Parasedimentitalea psychrophila: one gene and its partner. The protein of the gene in region 1 binds, or shares a complex with, the protein of each later gene. Links are inferred from orthologs where the notes say so. Each region holds a gene or a part of one and is shown on either strand. Other genes may lie near its edges. The genes, in order: uvrA and mfd.

What was found.
Region 2: the proteins of uvrA (region 1) and mfd are in contact, whole or in part, in a crystal structure (PDB 4DFC), measured with the Escherichia coli proteins. The link is inferred for Parasedimentitalea psychrophila from one-to-one orthologs.

What each region holds. Positions count from the first base shown.
Region 1 is NZ_CP127247.1:3,498,739-3,502,468, reverse strand. What follows is about bases 67-3,485. They hold uvrA (excinuclease ABC subunit UvrA), read right to left. Parts: upstream 3,120-3,485; coding sequence 267-3,119; downstream 67-266. Other genes in these bases: QPJ95_RS17055 (MFS transporter), read right to left, coding at 3,201-3,485; QPJ95_RS17065 (crotonase/enoyl-CoA hydratase family protein), read left to right, coding at 67-72. Also shown: more of QPJ95_RS17065, read left to right, coding at 1-66; more of QPJ95_RS17055, read right to left, coding at 3,486-3,730. UniProt on the Escherichia coli protein: The UvrABC repair system catalyzes the recognition and processing of DNA lesions. UvrA is an ATPase and a DNA-binding protein. A damage recognition complex composed of 2 UvrA and 2 UvrB subunits scans DNA for abnormalities.
Region 2 is NZ_CP127247.1:4,258,619-4,262,964, reverse strand. What follows is about bases 18-4,052. They hold mfd (transcription-repair coupling factor), read left to right. Parts: upstream 18-393; coding sequence 394-3,852; downstream 3,853-4,052. Other genes in these bases: QPJ95_RS20585 (MFS transporter), read right to left, coding at 3,964-4,052; QPJ95_RS20595 (component of SufBCD complex), read left to right, coding at 18-353. Outside these bases: more of QPJ95_RS20595, read left to right, coding at 1-17; more of QPJ95_RS20585, read right to left, coding at 4,053-4,346. UniProt on the Escherichia coli protein: Couples transcription and DNA repair by recognizing RNA polymerase (RNAP) stalled at DNA lesions. Mediates ATP-dependent release of RNAP and its truncated transcript from the DNA, and recruitment of nucleotide excision repair machinery to the damaged site.

The DNA of each region.
Region 1 (3,730 bases):
CAGCCCGAGGCGCGCGCCCGTCTGGCGGCCTTTGCCGACAAAAGCGCCGCCCGTGTGCGGCGCAACAGTTAAAAGTTAACAGCGATCGGCAAGCGGGCCTCTGTTTCAGAGGCCCGCACCTGGTTACAGCCCCAATCCGCGTGGCCTCCCCCCTCTTATCGTCTGCAAGCAAACGACTGCCGGGCAGCGGCACGACTGGGTCTTTCGTTACGGCATTTGGGATCACCTCTCTCACAAGGTGATCCACCATACCTACTGGGCGCGGCTTATTCCGCCGCGACCTTCTTGGGCTGCAGCATCGCCTTCAGGTAGCGCCCGGTATGGCTGCGCGGATCTTCGGCCACTTTTTCCGGCGTCCCAACCGCCACGATCTCACCACCGCCATCGCCACCTTCGGGGCCAATATCGATGATCCAGTCGGCGGTCTTCACCACGTCCAGATTATGTTCAATCACCACAACCGAGTTGCCCTGATCCACCAGTTCATGCAGCACTTCCAACAGCTTGCGCACGTCCTCGAAATGCAACCCAGTGGTGGGTTCATCCAGAATATACAGCGTCCGGCCGGTTGACCTCTTGGCCAGCTCCTTGGACAGCTTGACCCGCTGCGCCTCACCGCCCGACAGCGTCGTCGCTGACTGGCCGACCTTGATATAGCCAAGCCCCACCCGTTTCAGCGCGTCCATCTTATCGCGGATCGGCGGCACCGCCTGGAAAAATCCCTGCGCGTCTTCGACCGTCATATCCAGCACATCAGCAATCGACTTGCCCTTGAACTTGATCTCCAGCGTTTCGCGATTGTAGCGCGCCCCCTGACAGGTTTCGCAGGTGACATAGACGTCGGGCAGGAAATGCATCTCGATCTTGATCAGCCCGTCGCCCTGACAGGCCTCGCAGCGGCCGCCCTTGACGTTGAAACTGAACCGCCCCGGTTTATAGCCGCGTGTCTTGGACTCGGGCAGGCCGGCAAACCAGTCGCGGATCGGGGTGAAGGCGCCGGTATATGTCGCCGGATTGGAGCGCGGCGTGCGCCCAATGGGGCGCTGATCAATGTCGATCACCTTGTCCAGATGCTCCAGCCCCTTGATGGTTTCACAAGGGGCCGGAGTTTGCCGCGCCCCGTTCAACCGCATCGAGGCGGTTTTGAACAGGGTTTCAATGGTCAGGGTCGATTTACCACCGCCCGACACCCCAGTGACACAGACGAATTTCCCCAGCGGGAATTCAGCGGTGACATCTTTCAGATTGTTGCCGCTCGCCTTGACCACCTTGATCTTTTTCTTGTTGCCCTTGCGCCGTTTGCCCGGCACCTCAATTTCGCGGGTTCCGGCCAGATATTGCCCGGTGATCGAGGCCGGGTCGGCAATCATCTCAGCCGGAGTGCCATGACTGACCACCTGACCGCCATGCACACCAGCGCCGGGACCGATATCAAAGACATAGTCCGCCTCGCGGATCGCCTCTTCGTCGTGTTCTACCACAATCACCGTATTGCCTTGATCACGCAGGTTTTTCAGCGTGTCCAGCAGCCGGTCATTGTCGCGCTGGTGCAACCCGATTGAGGGCTCGTCCAGCACATAGAGCACGCCCGTAAGGCCTGAGCCGATCTGGCTGGCCAGACGAATGCGCTGGCTTTCGCCACCCGACAGAGTACCCGAATTACGACTAAGCGACAGGTATTCCAGGCCGACGTTGTTCAGAAAGCCCAGCCGTTCGCGGATTTCCTTGACGATAGCACGGGCGATTTCCTGCTTCTGCACGCTCAGATGGTTGGGCACATCCTCAATCCAGGCCAGCGCCTCTCGGATCGATTTCTGCACCACCTGCCCGGCATGATCGCCGGCAATTTTCACCGCCAATGCTTCTTCGCGCAGGCGATAGCCGTTGCAGCCGCCACAGGGCCGGTTGTTCTGATAGCGTTCAAATTCTTCGCGGATCCAATTGCTGTCGGTCTCGCGATAGCGACGCTCCATATTGGGGATCACCCCCTCAAACACCCGCTCGATCTGATAGACCCGGCCGGAATCATCATAGCGGAACATGATTTCCTCGTCGCCCGACCCGCGCAGGAACACGTTCTGCACCTTGGGCGACAGGTCCTTCCAAGAGGTGTTCTTGTCGAACTCGTAATGCTTGGCGATGGCCTCGATTGTTTGCAGGAAATAGGGCGACTTGCCCTTGCGCCAGGGCGCCAGCGCTCCGTCATAGATCTTTAGCGTCTGGTCCGGCACCACAAGGCGCTCGTCAAAGAACAGCTCAACCCCCAACCCGTCACAGTCCGGGCAGGCGCCAAACGGCGCGTTGAACGAGAACAGTCGCGGCTCGATCTCGGAAATGGTGAAACCGCTGACCGGGCAGGCAAATTTTTCCGAGAATGTGATCCGCTCGGGGGCATCGCCAAGGGTTTCCAGAATGGCGATGCCATCGGCCAGATCCAGCGCCGTGCGCAGACTATCCGCCAGCCGTGTCTCTAACCCTTCCCGCACCACCAACCGGTCCACAACCACGTCGATGTCATGGCGGTATTTCTTGTCCAGTGTCGGCGGCGCGTCCAGCTCATAAAACTCGCCGTCCACTTTGACCCGCTGAAAGCCCTGTTTTCGCAGCTCAAGAAAGTCTTTGCGGTACTCGCCTTTGCGGTCGCGCACGATGGGTGCCAGCAGATAACCGCGGGTGCCCTCCTCCAGCGCCATGACCCGGTCGACCATATCCTGCACCTGCTGCGCCTCGATCGGCAACCCGGTTGTGGGGCTATAGGGGGTGCCGGCGCGGGCAAACAGCAGCCGCAGATAATCGTAAATCTCGGTCACGGTGCCGACGGTAGAGCGGGGGTTCTTGCTGGTGGTCTTTTGCTCAATCGAGATCGCCGGGCTGAGACCACTGATATGGTCCACATCCGGTTTTTCCATCATATCAAGGAATTGCCGGGCATAGGCGCTTAAGGATTCCACATAGCGGCGCTGGCCTTCGGCATAGATGGTGTCAAACGCCAGACTGGATTTACCCGAGCCGGACAGGCCGGTGATCACCACCAGCTGATTGCGCGGAATATCCACGTCAATATTCTTTAGATTGTGCTCGCGCGCGCCGCGCACTTCGATGAAATTCAGTTCAGCCATAATGCCCCCCAGAAGACCTCTTAGACATAGGCAAAACCGTTCCGCTTTCCAACCGGAAAATAGGAACGTTCAGCGAACATTTTAATATCGGCGGCGCATTGCCAATAGGCCATGCACCACAAAGCCACCAACAAACAGTGCCACAACAGTGGCCAGCATGCCGGCGTAACCGGCCAATGACAATGCCGTGACCATCAGCGGAGTGCCGATGGTATTGCCCAGATTGCCCGCCTGCGCCATCGCGCCGCTGGCCTGCGCCCGGTCCGCCGCGGTTTCGTTCAGCTGCGGCACCATGGAAAAGCTGCCGCCCTGCACCAGCCCCATCGCGCCCGCCAGTGCAATGCAGGCCATCGGCGACCCCGGCACCAGCAGCAACCAGACCCCGATCAGCGCGCAGAGAGCAAAGCCGATCTGCACCAGACGCACCGCCGCCAGATAGCGCAGCAGAAAGACACCCAGGGTCATCGACACCGCAATACTGGTCAATGGCATCGCCCCCAGCACAAATCCGCGCAGGTTTTCGTCGATAAACGGCGGTATCACCGTCAGGATTGCCACAAAACACGCGGTGTAGAACAGCCATCCCGCCGCCGGTGCAACCCTGTGGGATG
Region 2 (4,346 bases), 760 kb from region 1 along the record:
TGGAGGATCTGGTGCGGGTGAATGTGAACCGGATGCTGTATATCATGCAGGTTTCCGGTGTCTGGCTGCTTGGGGTCGTGTGTTTCGTTCTGTCCGGGCTACTGGTGCTTGGGGTGTTTTACGATGTGGAGTTTGCGCAGGCGGTGTTTTTGTTGGTCTGCCCCTTGACCCTGGTTGGTCTGATAAGCTTGGTGATGGCAAACCGGATTTCGCGGGAGCAGATCCAGGGAGCCGGGCTGCGCAAACTACTGGTTCGCTGTCGGCTGTACATTCAGTTGATCGGCACCATCGCAATCTTTGTGACCGCCATGTGGGGCATGTATCAGAACCTGAAATATGGTTTCCTGGGCTAGTTTTGAAGCTGTTTGAATTTCGATGAAGGAGAGGCGCACAATGGTGCAGCGTGTGATTACCATGGGCGGCGCGCCCGAGGGTTATGACGCCCGTCTTGTCCTCAATGAGGTCGAGAAATCCGGCGGACCGGTGCTGCATGTTGCGCGTGACGATAAGCGCATGGAGGCGATGCGGGCGGCACTGGCGTTTTATGCCCCCGATATGCCGGTCTTTGTGTTTCCCGGCTGGGACTGTCTGCCCTATGACCGGGTGTCGCCAAATGCCGATATTGCAGCGACGCGGATGGCGACGCTGGCCGCCTTGGTGCACCAGATGCCCACAGCTTTTGTGTTGCTGACCACCTTGAACGGTGCAACCCAGCGGGTGCCGGGGCGGGCGGTTTTGCAAGAGGCCGCTTTCTCAGCCCAGGTCGGCCGCCGCATTAATGAAAAAGCGCTTCGCAACTTCCTGGTGCGGATGGGGTTCACCCAAAGCCCAACGGTCATGGAGCCGGGCGATTATGCGATCCGTGGCGGCATCATCGATATCTTCCCTCCGGGACAAAGCGGCCCCGTTAGGCTGGACCTGTTTGGCGATGTGCTGGACGGCGCCCGGCGGTTTGACCCGGCCAGCCAGCGCACCATAGAGAAACTGGATCTGATCGAGTTGGCGCCGGTGTCAGAAGTGATCCTAGACGAGGCGGCGATCACCCGGTTCCGGCAGAATTACCGCATTGAATTTGGCGCTGCCGGCGCGGATGATCCACTGTACGAGGCGGTGAGTGCCGGCCGCAAACATCAGGGCATTGAGCATTGGCTGCCATTTTTCCATGCCAAGCTAGAGACATTGTTCGACTATTTGCCACAGGCGACGGTATCACTGGACCATCAGATGACGCCAGCCAGACTTGCCCGCTGGGACAGCATCGAAGACCAGTATGAAAACCGCAAGATCGCAATGCAGGCCAAGGGCCGGATGGATACGGTTTACAAGCCGATACCTCCGGGGTTGCTGTATCTGGATGATGCCGCCTGGGAACAGGCCCTCGGCACCCAGCGGGTGATCCAGCTGCATCCGTTGCCGCAGGCCAATGGGCCGGGTGTGGTGGATGCAGGCGGCCGAATAGGGCGCAACTTTTCACCTGAACGGCAAATGGAAACTATCAGCCTTTTCACATCATTAGCCGATCATATTAAGGCAAAACTGCAAGATGGGCCGGTGGTCGTTGCCTCCTATTCCGAAGGTGCACGAGAGCGGCTGACAGGGTTGATCGAAGACGAGGGCCTTAGTGAGATCATCGCGATCTCAAATGGCACTCGAATTGGCAAATCCGGGTTGTATCTGGCTGTCTGGGCGCTGGAACACGGGTTTTTCACTCCGGAAATGACGGTGATTTCCGAGCAGGATGTGCTGGGAGACCGGTTGATCCGGGCGCCTCGCAAACGCCGAAAGGCGGAGAATTTCCTGACCGAAACTCAGTCACTGGGCGCAGGCGATCTGGTGGTTCACGTGGATCACGGAATTGGCCGGTTCCTAGGGCTGGAGGTGATCACCGCAGCCGGCGCCGCGCATGAATGCATCCTGTTGCAATATGCCGAGGACGCCAGGCTGTATTTGCCGGTGGAAAACATCGAGTTGCTGTCAAAATACGGTCACGACGAGGGGCTGTTGGATCGTTTGGGCGGCGGAGCCTGGCAGGCCAAGAAGGCCAAGCTGAAAGAGCGTATCCGCGAGATGGCGGATCGGTTGATCCGGGTAGCGGCCGAACGCGCCCTGCGAAAAGCGCCGGTGCTGGATCCGCCACCGGGCAGCTGGGATGCGTTTTCGGCGCGCTTTCCCTATCAGGAAACCGACGATCAGTTGCGGGCGATTGGCGATGTCATTGACGATCTGACCTCGGGGCGGCCAATGGACCGGTTGATCTGTGGCGATGTTGGATTTGGCAAAACCGAGGTGGCCATGCGGGCGGCCTTTGTGGCTGCCATGTCCGGGGTGCAGGTGGCGATTGTTGCTCCGACCACGTTGTTGGCACGCCAGCACTACGCCAGCTTTGCCGAACGCTTTCGTGGATTTCCGTTGGAAGTCAGGCAATTGTCACGCTTTGTTAGCGCAAAGGATGCGCAGGCCACACGGGACGGGATGTCCCGCGGAGTTGTTGACATTGTCATCGGCACCCATGCCTTGCTGGCCAAAAGCATCCGCTTCAGGGACCTTGGTCTGCTGATCATCGACGAGGAACAGCACTTTGGCGTCAGTCACAAAGAACGCCTGAAACAGATGCGCAGCGACATTCATGTGCTGACACTGACCGCGACACCCATTCCACGCACCTTGCAGCTGTCGCTGTCCGGTGTCCGCGACCTGTCGATCATTGGCACCCCGCCGGTGGACCGTCTGGCGATCCGCACCTACGTTAGCGAATTTGATGCTGTCACCATCCGCGAGGCGTTGTTGCGGGAACACTATCGTGGCGGCCAGAGTTTCTACGTGGTTCCAAGGGTCAGCGATCTGCCGGATATCGAGGCGTTCCTGAACGAGCAAATGCCCGAACTGACCTATGTGATTGCCCACGGCCAATTGGCAGCGGGTGATCTGGATGAGCGCATGAATGCGTTTTATGACGGAAAATACGACGTGCTGCTGGCCACCACCATTGTTGAAAGCGGGTTGGATATCCCGACCGCAAACACCATGGTTGTTCACCGGGCCGATATGTTCGGGCTGTCGCAGCTCTATCAGATTCGTGGCCGGGTTGGGCGCTCGAAAACACGGGCCTACGCCTATCTGACCACCAAGCCGCGCGCCAAATTGACCGCCGCTGCAGAGAAACGGCTGCGTGTCCTGGGGTCGCTGGATACACTGGGGGCCGGCTTTACCCTGGCCTCGCAAGACCTTGATATCAGGGGCGCTGGCAACCTGCTGGGAGAGGAACAATCCGGGCAGATGCGCGATGTTGGCTATGAGCTGTACCAGTCGATGCTGCATGAGGCGATTGCCAAGATCAAATCAGGCGAGTTGGAAGGCCTGTCGGAAGCCGACGATCAATGGGCTCCGCAGATCAACCTTGGCGTTCCGGTGCTGATCCCCGAGAAATTTGTGCCCGATCTGGACGTAAGGCTGGGTCTGTATCGCCGACTGTCATCCCTGACCACCAAGGTCGAATTGGAAGGCTTTGCTGCAGAGCTGATTGACCGGTTTGGCAAGCTGCCCAAAGAGGTCAATACCCTGATGCTGGTGGTGCGGATCAAGGCGATGTGCAAACGGGCTGGAATTGCCAAGTTGGATGGTGGTCCAAAGGGCGCAACGATCCAGTTCCACAATGACAAGTTCATCTCGCCCACCGGGCTGGTCGAATTCATCCAGGCGCAGGATGGCTTGGCCAAGGTCAAAGACAACAAAATTGTGGTTCGCCGCGACTGGCGCAGTGATGGCGACAAGATCAAAGGGGCCTTTGCCATCGCCCGGGAACTGGCCGAAAAGGTTGTGGCCGCCAAGAAGAAAAAGAAACAATCGGCCTGATCGGGGTGATATCCCGCAGGCGCGTCTCGGTCCCCGCTGTGGTCATCAATTTAAAATGCCACCCTGTTTACGCAGGGTGGCTTTTTGATGATTTACCGATGTTTTTGAAGGTTACTCGGCTGGTACCTGAGCCTCGACCCGCCCCATGCGGAGCATGATCAGAAATGCAGTGCTGACCATCGCCAGAACGCCGATGCTCAGCGGCAGCAACGACCCGTCAAACAGCAACCCGATCGGAGCGGCCAGAACTGCGCCAATCACAGTAGAGATGGCGCCAATGACCGAGGCCGCCATGCCAGCGATATGGCCCATCGGCTCCATCGCCATGGCGTTCAGATTGCCCAGGGTCATGCCAACCATGAAGAACAGACTGGTTTGCCAGGCGACAAAAAGACCAAATTGCAGGGTGTCCGGCAGGTCCATATTGCTGAGAACCAGCACCGTGGCGGAGAACAGGATCTGGCTAGCCAGCGACCAGGTTACCATCCGGCGCA